Regions from separate parts of the Fructobacillus sp. ESL1129 genome, predicted to be linked through region 2. Evidence: predicted binding sites of a transcription regulator. Region 2 holds the regulator's gene; the other holds the start of a gene.
What was found. Region 2 encodes HrcA, which represses chaperone genes, less so after heat shock. Its sites were predicted from a motif close to TTAGCACTCNNNNNNNNNGAGTGCTAA; they were not measured.
Positions count from the first base shown of each region.

Region 1: a site for HrcA is predicted at 8,322-8,348, ahead of ACSYSL_RS04180 (co-chaperone GroES). Genes of this name have one in related genera too.

Region 1 is NZ_CP196668.1:852,929-863,625, reverse strand. Features, by position in the region: gene ACSYSL_RS04210 (hypothetical protein) at 421-1,032, shown strand; gene ACSYSL_RS04205 (DUF2075 domain-containing protein) at 1,188-2,954, shown strand; gene ACSYSL_RS04200 (YobI family P-loop NTPase) at 3,196-6,159, shown strand; gene ACSYSL_RS04195 (hypothetical protein) at 6,181-6,648, shown strand; gene ACSYSL_RS04190 (FUSC family protein) at 6,846-7,409, opposite strand; gene ACSYSL_RS04185 (nitroreductase family protein) at 7,500-8,243, shown strand; gene ACSYSL_RS04180 (co-chaperone GroES) at 8,373-8,657, shown strand; gene groL (chaperonin GroEL) at 8,726-10,360, shown strand; gene ACSYSL_RS04170 (DUF3290 domain-containing protein) at 10,507-10,697, shown strand, end outside.
Region 2 is NZ_CP196668.1:192,923-203,619, forward strand. Features, by position in the region: gene ACSYSL_RS00950 (L7Ae/L30e/S12e/Gadd45 family ribosomal protein) at 1-238, shown strand, start outside; gene infB (translation initiation factor IF-2) at 238-2,706, shown strand; gene rbfA (30S ribosome-binding factor RbfA) at 2,724-3,083, shown strand; gene ACSYSL_RS00965 (aminotransferase class I/II-fold pyridoxal phosphate-dependent enzyme) at 3,255-4,427, shown strand; gene ACSYSL_RS00970 (aminotransferase class I/II-fold pyridoxal phosphate-dependent enzyme) at 4,546-5,733, shown strand; gene truB (tRNA pseudouridine(55) synthase TruB) at 5,797-6,711, shown strand; gene ribF (riboflavin biosynthesis protein RibF) at 6,734-7,684, shown strand; gene hrcA (heat-inducible transcriptional repressor HrcA) at 7,856-8,890, shown strand; gene grpE (nucleotide exchange factor GrpE) at 8,903-9,481, shown strand; gene dnaK (molecular chaperone DnaK) at 9,580-10,697, shown strand, end outside.

The DNA.
Region 1 (10,697 bases), 660 kb from region 2:
TGATTTAGGTAACTAAATTAGTCTGAGACGATTTTCAATTTTTATTTTAAATGTGATTGTTCGAATTAATTATAGAATTTGCCACACTTATTAGTAAAATAGAGGTACAAAATAACTTTTCTCATAAAATTGTTTATGAAAATTATACAGCCGGATATCGATGAAGTTGCGAAGCGTGTAAGCAAGAAATTTTAATTAAACTTACATTTCCTAATATGACTTATATTGCTAATCAAGTGTTGAGCTTCTATTAAAGATTGGTAAATTATTTGCGAAAATGTTTATTAAATAGATGATTTCATTAAATTACTATCTGATCATGATATTATGAGGTAAATAATTGGTTAGCGTATTTAGATATGTACAAAGAGGACAAAGATTCAAAGATTGTGATAAGTAATAAATGTGAGGAAGATGATAATGTTTACTAGTACAAACATTGCTTTAGCTAGTGCTGTTATAAGTTTTGTTTCGGTTGGTTACCAATTTTATAAAGATAGAAAAACAAAGCCAAATATTAAAATTAGACCGCTTGATTTATATGATAGTTTAGTGCTTGATAAACTGAGCGGGAATCGTTCCGAAATGGGGTTTGCATATCGAATGGATGACCCTCATAAAACTCCATTACAGTCTGTTCATGATGAGAAAACAAATATCTTTGTTTGCCAACTTTCAATTGCAAATTTATCCCCGACTCCAATTACTATAGCTAATGTTAATGAAACAAATGTAGGTATGATTTATGTTGAAAATATGGATGTGCACTTGCGAGACAAATTTTCACTAAACGGTGGCGAGGGAAAATATCATCAGGAATTATTACAAAAATGTACTTTTCCGTTGAAACTTGATTCATATGGAGTAGTTAACTGTCGAATAATGTTCTTTGATTTTAACGGAAAAGGAGATCGTAGTGCGATATTAAATTTGGTATTTGAAACTCCAACTAAAAATTTTTCCTATTGTGTTAGTAATTTAGTACCATATGAGGAGGTTTTTAAAAAGAATACTGAAGCAGTAAAAAGGTAATTAAATTATTGGGTGAAATCTGTAATTATTGATTTCATAGTTAGCTAAATATTTTAAAAAGAGACAAAAGTTTATACTTTTATCTCTTTTTATTTGTGCTTAACTTCTTACATAACTATACTATTTATATAAATATGTATTGGAAGAAGGACTACATGGTTCAAAGTTACGGGTGTATTGAATTAACGATTAATAAAAATAACGTGTTAAATATTGATGATGTTCCACAAAATCGGAGAAAAGTTCTTGAAAATCACAATATTATTTACATCTATCGAGGAAGGAAATCTAAAAAGATTTATATCGGTCAATCTGTTAATTTTCTAAATCGTCATAAACAACATTATGATGGGAGTGAAGAAAAGTTTAATAATGCTGATTTTAATGAAGTAATTGTCCTTTATTCGAAGTACTTTAATGGGTCAGCGTTGGATGATGTGGAAAGTCAACTGATTACTTACTTTGTTGCAGATAATCCCAAGGCGCAGCCAGGAAAAATTCAATCTGGTGATCAACAGGAAATTATAAATTTAACGGCTGGTAATTCAGTGAATGATTATCGTGAACGTGAGTCAGTGGCATCTGAAGTTGTGCTACCATTCTGGCAAGACGTTTTAGCAAAGAAGGGATGGGTTAAGACCCCAACTCTAGATACACTTCGCGCATCAGCCCTAGTTAAGTACTCACCTATTAAAGTATTGACAACGCAACAACGCGGTATTATTGAGGATATTTGTAAACATCCTAGTAAAAACTTTGTTATTAACGGTGATGCTGGGACGGGAAAAACAGTATTATTAACACACCTCATTGCACAAATTAGCTCACAACGACCTGACTCAAAAATAGCGGTTATTGTACAACCAAACTGGGTAGATACTGCTGATAAAATATTCAAGGTATATGGACTTAATAGTACAAATGTATTCATTGGGACGTCAACACAACTTGTAAATAATTTTAATAAAAATCATACTAATTTTGATGCAATTATTGTTGACGAGTCTCATAAGCTTTCTCGTAAGTACAATAAACAACATTTTTCATTTAACAAGGTTTATGACGGTCAATTTAGTGACGAAGAAAATCATTTGAGTATTTTAAGGTCATTGGGAAAGCAAATTGTTCTAATGTACGATGTACTGCAAGCTATCCGACCAGCTAATATTTCACGTGAGGTTTTCAAAGCTGAGACTGCTGACTTTGAAAAGCGTTATTTAACGACTCAATTCAGGATTCATGCACCAGAAGGTAAGAATTACACCTCTGATGACTATATTAATGGTATTAAATATCTACTTTATAAGGATACGAATCTCTTAGGGGAAACGAATTTCAATCCTGATTTTAGTCGTGATTTGTTTCGAGACAAAAATTTAGATGCCTACTTCGGATACTTTGATGACAAGCCATTAGCCAATTTATTTGACTGGATTGATGAAGATCGTAATATTAACCCAGAAAATGTAGACAGGGTGTTAGCAGGACTAGTTGAGGATTGGAAGCAGGCTGATGGTAAAAATCCTACCATTAAGCACTGGTTTGAGGGTAGTCTATCATTCCGGTGGAACTCAACTCAAGAAGATTGGGTAAACTCTAAAGATGACGATGCTGAAGACCAGATTGGTTCAGTTTTTGCAGTTCAAGGAATTGATTTGAACAAAGTCGGTGTTCTTATTGGTGACGACCTTCAAGTTGATGAAAATGGTGTTCTAAAAGCCAACAAGGATAATTTCAAAAATGTAAATGGTATCTTTACTTCTGAAGAGATGGAACTCCCAGAAAATCAGAAAGAATTTAATTTGTTTGTTTTGAATATTTACTATGTTTTGCTTACTAGGGGAATTGACGGAATCCGTTTAGGGTTCTGGCGAAACGATGATTTTAAGAAGTACATGGAAAAAACGTTAGAAATCGAATAGTAGCTGATAATTATTGTGATAACGTTGTTCAAGCTTATCGAATGAATGTTCGTTTTAGTATTTTAGTGAATAGAAAAAAGCCTTTCCATAAGGAAAGGCTTTTTATTTCGAAGCTATCTTGTTATAAATAACGTTATTGTTTAATACCGCCGGAACAATCGTTTTGGAGGACTGTTTTTGGCCTTGTTCTTTTAGACCTTGATTTGTATATTTGAATTATAAATTAGGAGCGGAGAAATTAATGGATAACACTAGTCAATCATATTCAAATAAGAAAAATGAGGATATTGAATTATATAAGAAGACGCCGACATTGCGTAACATAACACCTAAAAATGACTTGTTTAAAACCAATCCATCTGAATATGCAGTATATAAAAAAGAATTGGACGATGCTTTATTGAAGGATAACCAGGTTACCAATATTGCAATTACAGGTGGATTTGGTAGCGGTAAAACTTCAATTGTTAATAGTTACTTAAATGATCCAAATTCTGAGGTTAATACAGAGAATTGCCTGCGAATAAGTTTTGCTAATTTTAGTAAAAGAAATGAAGATTTAGTTAAGAATAAATTAGGGGAAAGGGGTATTCCAAATAGGGATGAAGATGAATCAAATAAGAAACTTAATAAAGAGTTTAATGATTCAATTTTTGTGAATATCATTAATCAAATTATTTATCAGATTCCTTCGCAGTTAATACCTTTGAGTCGGTTTAGAATTAAACAAAGGATTTCAAAATTTACTATTTTCGTGCTTATTTTTGAAGTATTAATAGTATCGAAAAAAATATTGAAGCTTCTTGTTAGCCAAATGGATTCACTTATAGATGCAATCGGTTTATTCGGAATGGCATGGTTGTTGTACATACTCATATCTAAAATTGATTTTCATCATATGCGATTTGCGTTTAAAAATTATGGTGCGGAGATTGATTATGGCCCAGATAGTCAATTTGAAAGATATACCGATGAGTTAATTTATATTTTCACTAATGCTCCTCAGCGAATTATTATTGTTGAAGATTTAGATCGATTTGGTGATTTAGAGATTTTTGAAAAACTAAGAGAGCTTAATAACAAACTTAATAATCAAAATGATAAAAATAGAAAAAATCTTAAAAATTCGAACCAAAATGCGAGATGGCGATTTATCTATCTTTTGAAGGATGAATTATTCGAAGATCAAAAGGAGCGGGTAAAGTTTTTCGAACAAACAATTCCTGTTTTACCGCATGTCACAACAGCAAATTCTGGGGATAGGCTTCAGGAGGAGTTATCTAATTATGATATTGATAGTAAGTTATTCCGTATTATTGGCACTGAATTAGATGATGAGCGCCTTCTATTAAGTATTGCGAATGACTTTGAGCATCATAAATATTTGATGCCATGTGATGATAACAATCAACTGCTTGCTTTAATAGCGTATAAGAATTTTAATCCCAGAGCATTTAATCAGCTACAAAATGGTAAAGACGAATTAGCTACTTTAAGAAATGAATTTGGGGACATTATCTCACAACAAATAAAAGATAAACAGGAAAATTTAGATCATCTAGAAAACCTTAAAATTTCTGATGAGACTAAAAAGAAAATTGAGTTATTGCAAAATTTCTTTAGTGACAATAGGATATCGTATGAACAACGTTATAATTATGGCACGACCGAACAAGCGATTATTGAAGATATTATAAATTCTAATCGTAAAATTTCGATTGATGAAAAACCAAAATTACCTTTTTCAGATCTTGTGAAAAGTAATCCTGATATAAAGGGAAAAATTCAGGTTTCTAAGTACGATGACGAGATAGAACAGTTTAAGGAGAATATTCTTGCCTTAAAATACCCGGATTTTTGCGATATCGATTCGGAAATACTTGAAGATAGATTGCCATCTTTTATATTCAAATTAGTCGAAAATGGATTCATTAGAATTAATTATCGTAGTATAGTGAATCATTTTTATGGTGATGAAAATATTCAACAACTTTTGAATAACATATTAATTGATCGTAAAAAACAATATGATTTATTAATAGATAGCCCCAAAGATGCATATGACAAGATTGATAAAAGTGATTTTGGAAAGGAAGAGACTTTAAATTATGATCTGGTTATCTGGATGTTTGATAATAATAAAGCGGAACTCGATAATATGATTGAAATTGGTTCGAGGCAAAGCGATGGGTTTATAGAAAAATTAATTAACCGAAGACCGGACATATATAGTCGAGTCATGATTGCCATAAATCCATTTTTTGAATTTAATTTAGATTTATTAAATCCAATTGATGATGTATCGGGGATTGCATCAAGTAATCTATATAGAGCAGATACCCATAATTATCAAATTTTAGTTGATTGGATGAATCAAAAATTCTTTGAGGTAAAAGAATATCTTTCGATTTTGAATAATGAAGAAGTATCGGAAGGTTTAAAACGAGAAATTGTAAATGCTAAGCCACCGTTGTTAGGAAATGTCAATTTAAATAAAATTAGTACTCACTTATGGCCGTTGTTTGTTGAAAAGAAACTATTAAAATTAACAAATAGCAACGTAAATGCTTACATATCTGAGTATGGTGTAACGAGGGAGTTAGTTGATTTTGTGAATCAGGGTTCCCTTGTGATTGATGAAGAAATTCCCGTTGACTCTTTAATTCAATTTTTGAAAATCAAGCAATTAAACAATTCATCATTTGAAGAGCTGTTTACTAATGTTAAAGATATTTCTCCAAAAGTATTGGTTGATGCGGACTATCGTTTCATTCAAAAGTTATTTGATGAAAATAAAATTCTAATTGACGATGGAATTGTTGAACTAATTAAACACTACGGGGTGGTATTACCGGTTAATTACAAAAATGATGATTTGCGTGACCAACTCATTAAGGATGACGAGAAATTACAAACAAACTTAATTAAAGAGCTTCTTAATAGCACTTCAGACAAAAATGAGATGCTTTTCTACACATATCTTGACCAATTTGAAATTGATTATATTTTGACAAGTGAATTTATTGATAGGGATACGCGTCAGAAATTGGGTTACGTTGTCAAAAGAATAAAGCGTTATACAACACGTACCTTTACCAACAATGAATATAATAAATTGTTATTAAACCGACTGTGTTCAGGGGGTTATATTGATGGTTTTGAAGTAAAGGATAATGGTCGATTAAGGCTGATTTTTAAAAAGTAGAGTTTAAACAGAGAGAAGATTATGAATAGGTTTAAAATTGAACGCTTTATTGAAAAAGCAATAGAAAAAAATAAAAACCCATCTAGAAAAGATAAAATGGACTATCGTCTTTCTTTTTTCACTCGCTTGATATTTTTAATTGATAGAATATTTGGATTTGACAAGAGAGATAAGAAAAAATTTGATAAATATTCTGAAGAAAAAGAGCTAGCAAGATACTATGAAACTGAATATTTAGAATTTCAAATAGTTGAACAGATGAAGGAAGTTGCATCAGATCGTTTTTATTTAACCGCTTATTTTCCTACATTTTTATCCATGATTTTCTTTGTGACTCAAATGAAAATTTTCATAATTGGGCAAAATGTCGTTTTCATTATTTGTATTTCATACATTCCTTTATATTGTATTTGCAGAAGAAGTATGAATCAATCAGAACGTCGTCTTTTAATTTATCAATCAGTTTATAAGGAACGTGTTGGAGAATAACTGCACGAATTAGAAAGTTAGTATTGTAATTGGTAAATATTACTAAACTATTTCTGCTAACTAAATCATTACTCTCTATCTAGAGGCTGTTGACCGGGGTCTTTCATGCAGATATTTGTTTGTATGGATTGACCGAAGTTAGCTAAGTTGTATCCCCCACCCCGACTAACCAAAAAAGCGTCCTTCCGGACGCTTTTTTACTTTTCATTATTCTTATGTTCAATCTTTTTAATGACTTTTTTGGCGTTGTTTTCGACTTTTTCAACGCTTTTTTCGACCTTTTTGATTTCGTCGGGCATGGCGAAGCGGTTGATGGCGATGGCGAAGAGGACGCCGACGAAGACGTCGAGGACACGGAGGATGACGTAGTCGATGGTGGCGTCGAGGGGGATGGTCAGGGCGATCATCAGGAAGGCGGCCATGCCGCCGACGATGCCGACGCTTTGGTCGAGTTTGTTGTGGATGATGATGCCGAGCATGACGAGGACGGGGATGAGTACGATGGAGATCCAGTCGGCATTGTGGGTGTATTCGCGGAATAGGTAGTAGATGATGGCCAGGCCACCACCGACGGCGTTCGAGATGAGTCGGACTTTGGCGAAGGTCATGGTGTTGTCCCAGGTGTCGCGCAGGGCGAAGACGGCGGCGAGGGCCGGCACGAAGGCGGGGCGGTCGATGAAGTGGTAAACAATCATGACGAGCATGACGGCGAGGCCGGTTTTGAAGGTCCGGAGACCAATATGTACTTTAAAGAAATTCATGAATCTTCCTAGAAATATTTTTTTGAAAAGTGTAAGATGGCCCGTAGAGCCACACAAGTATTATAGTATACACTAAATTTGGAGGTTTTTATGGCAGATAACGAAGTCTTAAAACAATTACAAGGTCACCAATCAATCCGTACTTTTCAGGAAAAGCCGGTCTCGGATGAGACGATGGACACCATCTTCTCGGCGGCCTTTGCTGGACCAAACATGCAGAATTATCAACCGGTTACCTTCATTGAAATTACGGACCAGGATTTGAAGCAGAAGATCACCGACACGGTCCACATGGGTTACATTGCGTCGGCACCCCGTTTCTACGTGGCCTGCGTTGACTGGAACCGTGATTTGATTGGTCAGTCGGCTGAAGACCGGGCCGTGATTGAAGACCGGATTCAACACTACCAATTCCTAGAAGGTGGTATTGTGTCGACGGCGATTACCCTGGGTCGTGCCCAAGTGGCGGCCGAGTCCCTTGGCTTGGGAACGGTCACGATGGCCGGAGTCATGGGTGCCTTTGAATTATACGAACAAGAACTAGATTTACCAAAGTACGTCAAGCCAATCATGGGCTTCTCCGTTGGTTACCCTGACCAGAACCCTGGTGTTAAGCCAAAGCTGCCGTTATCCGGTTCCGTCATGAAGGACCGCTATGACGAAGGCAAAGTCGAAGCAGCCGTTCAGGATTACGACAAGACCATGGCCGACTACTACGCCGAGCGTGACATGGACACCAACTGGACGAAGCACAACGCCAAGCTCTTTAAGATGATTCCCGCCGACCCACGCCTGTCCCAGTACCCAATGGACAAGGGCTTGAATCTGAAATAACCGTTTTTGACAAAAGACTGCCTTAGGTGGTCTTTTTTCTTTTCAAAAAGGCCTCATTGGGTTATACTAAAAGTGTAATTAGCAGTCGGGATAAACGAGTGCTAAAAAGGATAAACGGAGGTTCGTGATATGTTGAAACCATTAAGTGATCGATTAATCGTTTCGGTTGAAGAAGCCGGTGAACAGCAAGTGGGCGGCATCGTCATTGCCCAGGCCGCGCAGGAAAAGCCCGTGACCGGTAAGGTCGTAGCGGCTGGTCCCGGTCGTGTAACGGACGCAGGCCAAACCATCGCCATGACGGTCAAGGCCGGCGATACGGTGCTCTTTGATAAGTTTGCCGGTCAGGCCATCGAGGTCGACGGACAGAACCTACTGGCTTTGCACGAAAAAGACGTCATTGGCGTTTTGGCCTAAGTTAGGGCTAGGTATCGGATGGTTTCCGAGTGACTTTTTCATTTGATTAAGTAAAAGGAGTAATTCACATGGCAAAAGAGTTGAAGTTTTCAGAAGACGCACGGGCCAAGATGAAGGTCGGCGTTGATAAATTAGCAAACACCGTCAAGACAACGATTGGACCCAAGGGACGCAACGTGGTCTTGGAAGAATCATACGGTTCCCCAACGATTACCAATGATGGGGTGACGATTGCCAAGGCCATCGAGTTGGAAGACCACTTTGAAAACATGGGGGCCAAGTTGGTTGCCGAAGTGGCTTCAAAGACCAATGATATCGCCGGTGATGGAACGACTACGGCCACGGTTTTGGCCCAGGCCATTGTTGGTGAAGGCTTGAAGAACGTGACGGCCGGCGCCAACCCAGTTGGCATCCGGACTGGAATCGAAAAGGCCACGGCAGCCGCTGTGAAGAAGCTGCACGAGATGTCCCACACGGTGTCAACCAAGGATGAAATTGCGCAAATCGCCTCGATTTCAGCTGCGAACGAAGAAGTTGGAAAGTTAATCGCTGACGCCATGGACAAAGTCGGCAACGACGGTGTCATTACCATCGAGGAATCAAAGGGAATCGAAACGACGTTGAAGGTCGTTGAAGGAATGTCCTTTGACCGCGGTTACATGTCCCAGTACATGGTGACCGACAACGAGAAGATGGAAGCCAACCTGGACAACCCTTACATCCTGATTACGGATAAGAAGATTGGTAACATTCAAGACATTTTGCCAGTTTTGCAGTCCGTAGTGGAACAGGGACGTTCAATGGTAATCATTGCCGATGACATTACGGGTGAGGCCCTACCAACCCTTGTTTTGAACAAGATGCGTGGTACCTTTAACGTTGTCGCCGTTAAGGCCCCTGGTTTTGGTGACCGTCGGAAGGCCATGTTGGAAGACATCGCCGTCTTGACCGGTGGCACGGTGATTACCGACGACCTCGGTTTGAACTTGAAGGATGTGACCGTTGACCAGCTTGGTTCGGCAAACAAAGTCAACATCTCCAAGGACAACACGACGATTGTGGAAGGGGCCGGTGATAAAGCCGCTGTTGCGAACCGTGTTGAAACGATTAAGAAGCAAATTGAAGAAACGACGTCTTCCTTTGATAAGGAAAAGTTGCAAGAACGTTTGGCTAAGATGGCCGGTGGTGTCGCTGTCATTAACGTTGGTGCGGCCACCGAAACCGAATTGAAGGAACGTAAGTACCGCATCGAGGACGCCTTAAACGCCACCCGTGCGGCCGTTGAAGAAGGGTTCGTCGCTGGTGGTGGAACGGCTTTGGTTAACGCCATTGATGCTGCCGCATCCGTTGAAGCTGAGGGCGACGTGGCGACCGGTGTGAAGACGGTCGTGGCTGCTTTGGAAGCGCCCGTTCGTCAAATCGCTGAAAACGCTGGTTTGGAAGGATCCGTCATCGTCAACAAGTTGAAGGAACAACCAGAGGGAACGGGTTATGATGCCAAGGCCGACCGCTGGGTCGACATGGTCCAGGCCGGTATCGTGGATCCAACCAAGGTGACCCGTTCAGCTTTGCAAAACGCAGCCTCTGTCGCCGCCTTGTTGTTGACAACCGAAGCGGTTGTTGCCGAAGAACCAAAGGGTGCTGACGCAAGTGCTGCAGCCGCTGCCATGGCTGGTCAAGCTGGCATGCCCGGCATGATGTAAGCAAGTTAAAAAGAAGTGGTACAAGCCACTTCTTTTTTTGTGGAATAAAGGCAAGAAAATGGGGGACCTACCGGTCGCTTTCTAATTTAGTAATTGCTGGTTGCTAGTTCAGCTTTGTGCTACACTATTACCTATTGGAGGGTCTCATGACATTTTATTCTCTGGACTATTTGCTGAGTCAAAATAATTTTACGAACAAACTTTATATTGGCCTATTGGTTGTCGCCTTCTTGGCGGTAGGCATTGGGCTGATTGCCTCTTTCCGGAATCGGCTAAACATGCGCTATCGGGATTTAACCATCATTGCCTTTTTGGCCTTTCTCTTTCTCGCAGGACT
Region 2 (10,697 bases):
GCTAAAAGCCATCCAGAATCAGACGGCAAAAGTTGTCTTCTTTCCAAAAGATGGTGGCACTAGTCAGCATAAAAAATTTTCAGACAAAAGTCAGTATTACGGTGCCCAATTTATTGACACCTTAACGAGAGATGAAATTAGTCAAGCAATCGGGTTGAACCGATCGGTTCTGGCTGTTTCAGACGCTGGCTTTGCTAAAAAAATCAATCAACTACTTGAAGAAAAGGAGCGGAATTAATGGCAGAAGAAAAGAAATTCTCCGGTTCAAACCGCAAAACCCGCAAGATGGCAGTACCTGAACGAAAGGAATTGCCAGCATCGCAACGACGCCATGCGGCCAAGTTATCAGATGGTGCGGCAAAGCCAGCATCACCAGCGCGTCCACGTCCAAAGTCAAATGGGCCACGAACTGAACATAATGGTCACAACGGACAAAACCGTCAACAGGGTGCTAATAATAACGGACGTCCTGGACAAGGTGGCGGCTCACGCCGTCCAAATAACCGTTCCAACAACAGCACGGGTCGTCCAATGATTCGTGAAAAGAAATCATGGTCAACAAAGCCACGTGAAGGCCAGATTAATTACTCCGCAAAGAAGGATGATTCTTTGAAGGAGTACGTTGCTGAAAACAAGCGTGCCAAGGTGGAAGCACAAAAGAAGGCCGAACAAAAGGTCGCAAAGAAGGCAGCGGCTAAACCGGCAGCCAAGCCTGCAGCAAGTACGACCGCTAAACCTGCGGCTGGTAATGGTGCTGGTCGTTTCGGTGGTTCACTGGCTTCTGGAAACAATTCCGCCCGTAACAACACGCGTAAGCGAAACACAAACGGGACTGGTCAGCAAACGCCACGCCGTAATGACAAGCCACACGGTTCAAAGAAAGCTCGTCGTATTGCGGCAAAGCAAGCGCCAAAGAAGGCACCAACGGTTCGTAAGGAACAGCCATTGCCAGAAGTACTGGAATACAAGGTTGGCATGAACGTGCAGGACCTTTCAAAACTCTTGCACCGTGACACGGCTGAAATTATCAAGAAGCTTTTCTTGCTTGGAATCGTTACGAACCAAAACCAATCGTTGGATGAAGATACCATCGAAATTTTGGCGGCTGACTACGGTATCGAAGCTAAGCAGAAGGAAGAAGAAGACTTGGCTGACATTGACCGCTTCTTCGACGATGAAAAAGTCAATGAAGAGAACTTGGAGCCACGTGCACCAGTTGTGACCATCATGGGACACGTTGACCACGGTAAGACGACTTTGTTGGATTACTTGCGTAAGACGAACGTTACGGAAGGTGAAGCTGGTGGAATCACACAGCACATCGGGGCTTATCAAGCTCGCTTGGATGGTCGTTTGATTACCTTCTTGGATACCCCTGGTCACGCGGCCTTTACTGAAATGCGTGCCCGTGGTGCCAACGTTACCGACATTACGGTTCTGGTTGTTGCCGCCGATGATGGTGTTCAACCACAGACGATTGAAGCAATCAACCATGCCAAAGCTGCTGGAACGCCAGTTATTGTAGCCGTGAATAAGATTGATAAGGAAGGGGCAAACCCTGACCAAGTCATGAACCAATTGATGGCCTACGACTTGGTACCTGAAGAATATGGTGGGTCAACCATCTTCGTTAAGATTTCGGCTAAGTTCGGACAAAACGTTGACCAATTGCTTGAAATGATTTTGCTTGAAGCTGATGTTTTGGAATTGAAGGCCGACCCAACAGTGCCAGCCCGTGGTTCCGTTATTGAAGCTCGTTTGGATAAGGGCCGTGGACCGGTTTCAACGGTCTTGGTTCAACAGGGAACGCTTCATGTTGGGGACCCCGTGGTTGTTGGAAACACTTATGGTCGTATTCGTACGATGCAAAATGAAAATGGTCAAGACTTGGATGAAGCCAAGCCAGCAACACCTGTTCAAATCACTGGTTTGAATGCGGTGCCAGCTGCTGGTGACCGTTTCGTGGTGATGGCTGACGAAAAGTCCGCCCGTGCCGCTGGTGAAGAACGTGAAAAGCGTGCTCGCGAAGAAGTTCGTAATTCATCATCTGTTGTTACTTTGGATACGCTCTTTAACACAATGGCTGAAAAGGCCATGAAGACGGTGCCAGTTGTTGTGAAGGCCGATGTTCAGGGTTCTGTTGAAGCCTTGGTTGGTTCATTGAAAAAGATTGAAGTCGACGGTGTTCGTGTGGACGTTGTCCACGCCGCCGTTGGTGCCATCAACGAATCCGACGTTTCCCTTGCGGAAGCTTCTGGAGCCTTGATCATCGGATTCAACGTTCGCCCAACGCCGTTTGCAAAGAACCAGGCCTCGGCTGACCACATCGACATGCGCTTCTACTCCGTTATCTATGACGCCATTGATGACGTGACGGCAGCCATGAAGGGTCAACTTGAACCTGTCTACGAAGAAAAGATTATTGGACAAATCGTTGTTAAGGAGCTCTTTAAGTTCTCTAAGGTTGGAACGATTGCCGGTGCCACGGTTGAAGAAGGTAAAATTACCAAGGACTCAAAGGTCCGCATCGTTCGTGATGGTACAGTGATCTACGATGGTGAATTGGCTTCCTTGCAACGCGGTAAGGATGCTGTCAACGAAGTCAAGTTCGGCTACGACTTTGGATTTACAGTTAACAAGTTTAACGACATTAAGCCTGGCGATGAGGTCGAAGCCTACGTCATGGAAGAAGTTAAACCTAAGTAATTTTTCAGGAGGTAGCGATGGCAAATGCACAACGCGCTGGGCGTTTGGCCCAGGAAATTCAAAAAGATGTGTCTGATTTGCTTTTGAAGCGGGTCAACGATCCACGGGTTCAAGACGTCACGGTGACTTCCGTTGATGTTTCCGGTGACTTGCAGATCGCTAACATCTACTATTCCATTCTTTCGGATTTGGCTTCTGATCGTAAGAAGGCTCAGGCCGGCTTGGAAGCGGCTTCTGGACTGATTCGGCGTGAACTCGGTTCACGTTTGACGGTTTATAAAATTCCAGAAATCCACTTTATTTTGGATAATTCGATTCAATATGGTGATCATATCGAATCCTTGATTCGGGATTTGCACCGTAAAGAAGGAAAATAATTAGCTGAAAAGAGCAACACAAAGAGTGTTGCTCTTTTCTTTTGGTTTCATCATGAATATTTTTCACTTAAAAATTCCATACTTTCATCTTTTTCACCTTTAAATGGTAAAGTCGAAAGTGTAGACTAAACATAACGATTTCCACAATTTGTTCTCGAAAGGATAGAGTCCATGACCCAGCCATTAAACCCCCTTGTTACCGGACTTGAACCAGATCGCATTTTGACTTTTCAAAAGTCACTGAGCAACTACTCTGATTTAGTTTATTTAACTTTTGGTGAACCAGGCTTTGCTAGTCCGAAAGCTGTTAAGGAGGCGACAAAGAAGGCTATTGATGATGATCGCTCCCACTATGGCAACTCACAGGGCGAACTGGCATTACGTCAGGCAGCCCTGGCTTATTTGAAGGACCGCTACCAACTAAACTATCCAAGCATCGACAATTTAATTATGACGGCTGGGGTTACGGAAGGCATTCAGGCAATTTTTAAGACGCTGCTCACAGCTGGAGATGGCTTGTTGATACCGGATCCGGCTTATGGTTCATATTTTGCCGCGCTGTCTTTGGCGGGTGGCGTCGCTCTGCCAATCAACACGGCAAAGGCCGACTTTAAATTGACACCTGCCTTAGTCGATGAAGTGATTGCGAGTGCGACCGTTCCGGTTCGGGCCATCTTGTTTAATTATCCAAACAATCCAACTGGTGTGAGCTATTCATTAGCAGAATTACAGGCCTTGGCTGACTGTTTTGAACGGCACGATTTGTGGGTGATTTCAGATGAAATCTATGCGGAACTAACCTATGAAGGGCACCATCAATCAATGGGAAAGTTACTGCCTGAGCGGTCGATTGTTGTGAATGGCTTATCCAAGTCCCATGCCATGACGGGCTACCGGCTTGGGTTGATTGCTGGTCCCTTAGCGCTCATTGAAGAAATCCAGAAGGTTCATGGCTCGTCGGTTTTTTCTCTGCCGACTTTTGTACAAGATGGAGCGGTAGCCGCTTTTAAAATGGACAGAGACGAACTGGCCTATATGATTGATGGTTATCGAGAACGCCGCGACTTTGCAAAAAAGGAACTGGAAGAATTGGGCTTTGAAGTGGTTTCTCAAAAGGGAGCGTTCTATCTTTATGCGAAATTGCCGGATAAAGTCAACTTGGACGCCCAGGACTTTGCTTTGGATTTAGCAAAGAACGGCGGCGTTGCGATTATTCCTGGAACGGCTTTTTCTCTCTTTGACGAGGCGAAGCGCTACGTTCGGTTGTCCTATGCTGCTGATATGGCAACACTAAAAGCTGGTTTAGCACGGTTGAAAAAATATTTAGCCAAGCAAAAGGATTAAAAAATGAGTAAAGATGGGTATCTTTACTCATTTTTCTTTCATAATCATCTTTTGTTTTTAGTCTGACTGCGTTAAAATGTAACTACAATGTTGTTAGTTAAACGAAAGAAGGCCGTCTATGTCAAGTGAGATTCCAGCTTTAAATCCTGAAGTAACCGAAATTCCTGCTGATAAGCTCCTGGGCTTCCAAGCAAGTATCCAGGGTATTGATGATTTAGTTTATTTAACCTTTGGGGAACCAGGTTTTGACACGCCGGAGGCGGTTAAACTGGCAACGATTAAGGGAATTGAAGATAACCATTCACATTACGGCGATTCACAAGGAACTCCCGCGCTGCGCCAAGCGGTTTTGGATTATATGAAGGACCGCTACAACCTTGATTATGCTTCCATTAATCAGGTGATTGTGACATCAGGTGTCACCGAAGCCATCTTTGCGATTTTCAAAGCCCTCCTGTCAACCGGTGATGGAATTTTGATTCCGGATCCAGCCTTCGGTTCTTACTTTTCTTCGATTGCCATGGCGGGCGGCGAAGCCATTTCAGTCGATACGTCAAAGACTGGCTTTAAGCTGACTCCTGAATTGGTGGCAACGTCCATTAAAAATGCAACAGTACCTGTGAAGGCCGTTTTGTTCAACTATCCAAGTAACCCAACGGGTGTAACTTATACGAGAAAAGAACTGGAGGCTTTGGCCCAAGCATTTGAAAAAGCTGGTATTTGGGTAATTTCAGACGAAATTTACTCCGAATTGACCTATGGTCAAAACCACGTGTCCATTGGTGAATTTTTACCCGAACGGGCCATCGTGGTGAACGGTCTGTCAAAGTCCCATGCGATGACTGGCTATCGAGTTGGTTTCGTCTTGGCACCGGGAGACGTTGCCGCTCAAATTCAAAAGGTTCATGCAACCTTGGTCTATGCCATTCCAACCTTTGTTTATGATGGTGCGTTGGCTGCTTTACAAATGCCTAAAGAAGCGCTGAAGCCAATGATTGATACTTATCAAAAGCGCCGTGACATGGCGGTCCAAGTGTTGCGTCATTTGGGCTTTGATGTCTTGTCACCCGACGGGGCTTTCTATATTTTTGCGAAGTTACCAGCAGACATCGAAGAAGATGGCTGGACTTTTGCTGAAAAGTTAGCAAAGGATGGCAAAGTCGGGGTAATCCCTGGCGAAGCCTTCTCCCAGTTTGATGGAGCAAAAAACTACCTACGGCTATCCTATGCTGGCGACACCGACCAGTTGAAGGAAGGTCTGAAACGTATTCAAGCATACATTGAAAAGCGCCGGGCAAACCGGTAAAATAAAAGCCGACGATTTCACGATGAATGACCGGCTTTTTTGGTTGATTGAAAGGCGAAGGACATGACCAAGCAAACGAGTAATTTAACCGGCTTATTAGTGGTAAACAAACCAAAGAACATGACTTCCTTCGGTGTCGTGGCACGGTTACGACGAATTTCCGGGCAGCGGAAAATCGGCCATGCCGGTACGTTAGATCCGAATGTCGACGGCGTTTTGGTTGTGGCATTAGGGAAGGCCACAAAGCTCATTGATCTTTTGCAAAGTCGGCCGAAAACCTATACCGGGACCGTCACCTTTGGCTTTGCCACCGAAAGTCAGGATGCGGATGGAGCCGTTGTTGCAAAAGAGCCGCTGACAGCAGCCATCGATGGGGAAAAATTAGCAGCGGCTTTTCAGAGTCTAGAAGGTGATATCATTCAAATTCCACCGATTTATTCGGCCGTTAAGGTGAAAGGAAAGCGTTTGTACGAATATGCTCGAGCCGGTGAAACGGTGGAACTTCCAGAGCGAGCGGCCACCATTTATCATTTTAAGCCGACTTCGTCTTTAAGATGGGTGGCTAATCAGCCCTATCAAGCTATCGACTTTGAAGCAACGGTTTCAAAGGGCACGTATATTCGAACGCTTGCTTATGATTTGGGCCAGAAGCTCGGTTTACCGGCAACGATGACGGCTTTAACCCGACAGTCAGGATCCGGCTTTTCGATTGGGGAAGCGACGGACCTAGCTGAATTAATGACACTTGATGAAAGCGGAATTGAGGAAAAGTTAAAGCCAATTGCTGATGTTTTACCCTATGAACGACGGGAACTAACGGACGAAGAGTTTACCTGGGCAAAGAATGGTCGTAAGATTAGTAGCTGGCCTAAAAATCAGGATGGGTATTATCAGTTACATTACCAAGGAAAGTTAGTGGCAGTGTATGCCTATTCCGATGAGGAAGCACTTTGGCGTTCCCGCTATTATTTCCTATAAGAAAACGTGTATAATCAAAAACATGACAGAGTTAACGAAGCTTCACTATCCATTGGATAACAATTTGAAAGTCACCGAGCCCCAAGTACTTGTGATGGGCTACTTTGATGGTGTGCATTTGGGCCATCAGGCAGTGATTAAAAGAGCAAAGGAAGAAGCTGAACGGCTTGGCTTACCGCTGGCCGTGCTGACGTATACTCCTTATCCCGGTCTTGTCTTTCAAAAGCTTCCGCTACCTTGGCACGATTTAACACCATTAGATGAAAAGGTAGCGCTACTTTCAAAATTAGGTGTGGCACGTGTTTATTGCCTGAACCTGACTTCAATGCTGTCAGAGTTAGAACCGCAAAGCTTTGTAGACGAAGTGCTCATGCCACTTTCACCAAGGGTGGTGGTGGCTGGTTATGACCACCTGTTTGGTGCTCGTGAAAAGCAGGCGGACATGGCGCACCTATCAAACTACGCTAGGAATCGATTTGACGTGGTGACAGTCGAAAAGACGGCTTTAGCTGGTCAGAATCACAAAATCGCTTCACGTGATATTCGGGCTGCCTTGGCCGATGGGGACCTGGACTTTGTTAAGGCAAGCCTTGGTCGTTATCACGAAACGTCGGGCGTAGTGGTTCATGGCGATGCGAGAGGGCGGACGTTAGGCTTTCCCACCATTAACATTTGGACACCGGAGCAAGAGTCTCTGCCAGCCATCGGTGTTTATGTTGTCTCTGTGACAATCTTAGGTCAACAGGTGATGGGAATGGCGTCGATTGGCCGTAACGTGACTTTTGGTAAGGACCGACCGGTAACTGTTGAAATTAACTTACTGGACTTTGACCAAGCCGTCTACGGGGAGCCGGTCCGTGTGAAGTGGTTGCAACGGCTGCGTGGGGAAGTGGCTTTTGAGTCGGCCGAAGCACTGACTGAGCAACTGGAACGAGATCGACAAGATACCAGAAATTATTTTGAAAAAGACTAGTCTGAGGACTGGTCTTTTTTTTAGGTATTATTTTTTACAACTCACATATAATTACAATTAGCAGTCAGATAAAAAGAGTGCTAAAAGGGGTTGCATTCTTGAAAATCATCTGTATAATAAGAATTAGCAGTTGAGGTAATCGAGTGCTAATTGAAGAAAGGCGGTGATTGGGTGTTAACTGAAAGGCAACAGCGGATACTCGCTGCAATCATTTACCAGTACACGCAAACCGCCCATGCTGTCGGTTCGAAGACGTTGCACGACGAATTAGATTTAGATGTATCGCCTGCGACAATTCGAAATGAGATGTCTAGTCTTGAGTCGGCTGATTTGATTAAGAAGTTACATACTTCTGCCGGGCGAATTCCTTCTTTAGAGGGTTATCGTTATTACTTAGATCACCTAATGGGTAGCGATACCGTTTCAAATGAAGAGATTCAGTCGGTGGCTCGGCAAATTCGAGGAAACTTTCATGAATTAGACGAGCTCTTGGACCAAACGGCCAAGCTTTTGGCGAAGGAAACCGGGTTAACGGCTTTGGTATTAAAGCCCAAGCCCATTAATCTGAAGATTTCTTCCTTTCAGCTCATTCCGATGGAGAACCGGCAAGTGATTGCCGTTCTTGCTACATCGGATGGCAAGGTCACTTCACAGACTTTCCGATTGCCGAAGGAATTGCCGCTTGAATCGCTGTCGAGCATGGTGGCTTACATCAATGCCTCGATGGTGGGCCGACCGGTTCACGAAGTTCTTTCCTTAATGACTTCAGAGCAGTTGCCGGTTTTGCTCTCGCGAAACATTGAGAGTCCGGCGGCTTTCCTTCAGTTGTTTGGGGACGTCTTAGCCCGCTCGGTGGAAGAAACGGTTCACCTTGGTGGTCGCTTTAACCTACTGGAAGTGGCTGATGACGCGTATCTTGATGTCAAAGCCGCTCGTAAAATCTTGGAGCTCTTTGATTCCCCAGATGCGGTTCGGCACTTAGCCAAGGCTGAGAGTGGTCGTGTCAACATCCGCTTGGGTGATGAGTTACACACGCCCGTCTTAAATGACTTTGCCATGTTGGCGACGGCCTTTACCGTAGGTCAGGATAACAGTGGTGTGATTGCCCTGGTTGGTCCGATGCGAATGCCTTATGCACAACTATCAAAGTTGCTTCTGGCATTTGCTCAAGCACTCGACTCAAAGCTAATTGAATACGAAGCATAAAAGGAGGCTCTTGTGGCCAAGAAAGATCAAGAACAGCAAATCGATGAACAAGAAATCCTTGAAGAGGAAAAGGCTCAGGATTTCGCTGGTGAAAATCCAGAAAAGGTTCAAGATGACTCAAAGCAGGAAGATGAAACGAATCCGCTTGACGAGTTAAAGAAGCAGTTGGCTGACAAAGACGATGCCTTACTTCGTGCGCAAGCTGAGATTCAAAACATTCAGACGCGTAACGCCCGTGAGATGGCCAACGTTCGCAAGTACGATGGTCAGAAATTGGCAACTGCCATTTTACCGGTCGTTGATAACTTAGAGCGTGCCTTGGCCGTTGACGCAGGCGACGACGAAAAAGTCGCCCAGGTCCACAAGGGTGTTCAGATTACCCTGAAGACCTTGAAGGCGGCCCTAACTGAAAACGGGATTGTTGAAGTTGGTCAGGTTGGCGACGACTTTGACCCACAGACAATGCAGGGTGTTCAAACGGTGCCCGCAGAAGGTGAGTTGAAGGCCGACCAGGTTGCTTCTGTTCTGCAAAAGGGCTACATGCTCCATGATCGGGTGATTCGCCCGGCCATGGTGGCGGTTGCTCAGTAAGTAAACTTACATAATTGAAAATATGGTGACTCAGCGTTTGACGCACCACACCGAAAAAAGCTAAAAATGTTGATTAAAAATCAAAGGAGTATCGATACATGTCAAAGATTATTGGAATTGATTTAGGAACGACGAACTCTGCTGTTGCTGTTTTGGAAGGTGGTAAGCCAAAGATTATCACCAACCCTGATGGTGGTCGGACAACACCTTCTGTTGTCTCATTTAAGAACGGGGAAACCCAAGTTGGTGACGTGGCCAAGCGCCAGGCCATCACGAACCCGGACACGATTTCATCAATCAAGTCACACATGGGTGAGGCTGGTTACAAGGTTAAGGTTGGCGACAAGGAATACACGCCACAAGAAATCTCAGCCATGATTTTGCAATACATCAAGGGCTATGCAGAAGACTACTTGGGTGAAAAAGTTGATCAGGCCGTTATCACGGTCCCTGCTTACTTTAACGATGGACAACGTCAAGCAACCAAGGATGCTGGTAAGATTGCCGGATTGAAGGTAGAACGTATCATCAACGAGCCAACGGCCGCTGCTTTGGCTTATGGTTTGGACAAGTTGGACAAGGATGAAAAGATTCTTGTTTACGATTTGGGTGGTGGAACCTTTGATGTTTCCGTCCTCGAATTGGGTGACGGGGTCTTTGAAGTTTTGTCAACGAACGGTGACACGCATCTTGGTGGTGATAACTTTGATGAAAAGATTATCGACTACTTGGCTGACGAATTTAAGAAGGAAAACGGCATTGATTTAAAGCAAGATAAGTTGGCCTTGCAACGTTTGAAGGATGCTGCCGAAGCTGCTAAGAAGACCTTGTCTTCTGCAACGGAAGCACAAATCGACTTGCCATTTATCGCCTCTGGTGACCAAGGACCTTTGCACTTGCAAACGTCTTTGACTCGTGCAAAGTTCAACGAATTGACGGCTGACTTGGTTAAGAAGGCTGAACAACCTGTTTTGAACGCTTTGAAGGATGCTGGTTTGTCATTCTCTGACATCGATGAAGTTATTTTGAACGGTGGTTCAACTCGTATCCCAGCTGTTCAAGAATCAGTTAAGAAGTTGACTGGTAAGGAACCTAACCACTCAATCAACCCTGATGAAGCCGTTGCCCTTGGTGCCGCTGTTCAAGGTGGTGTGATTACTGGTGACGTTAAAGACGTTGTCCTCTTGGATGTTACGCCATTGTCACTTGGTATCGA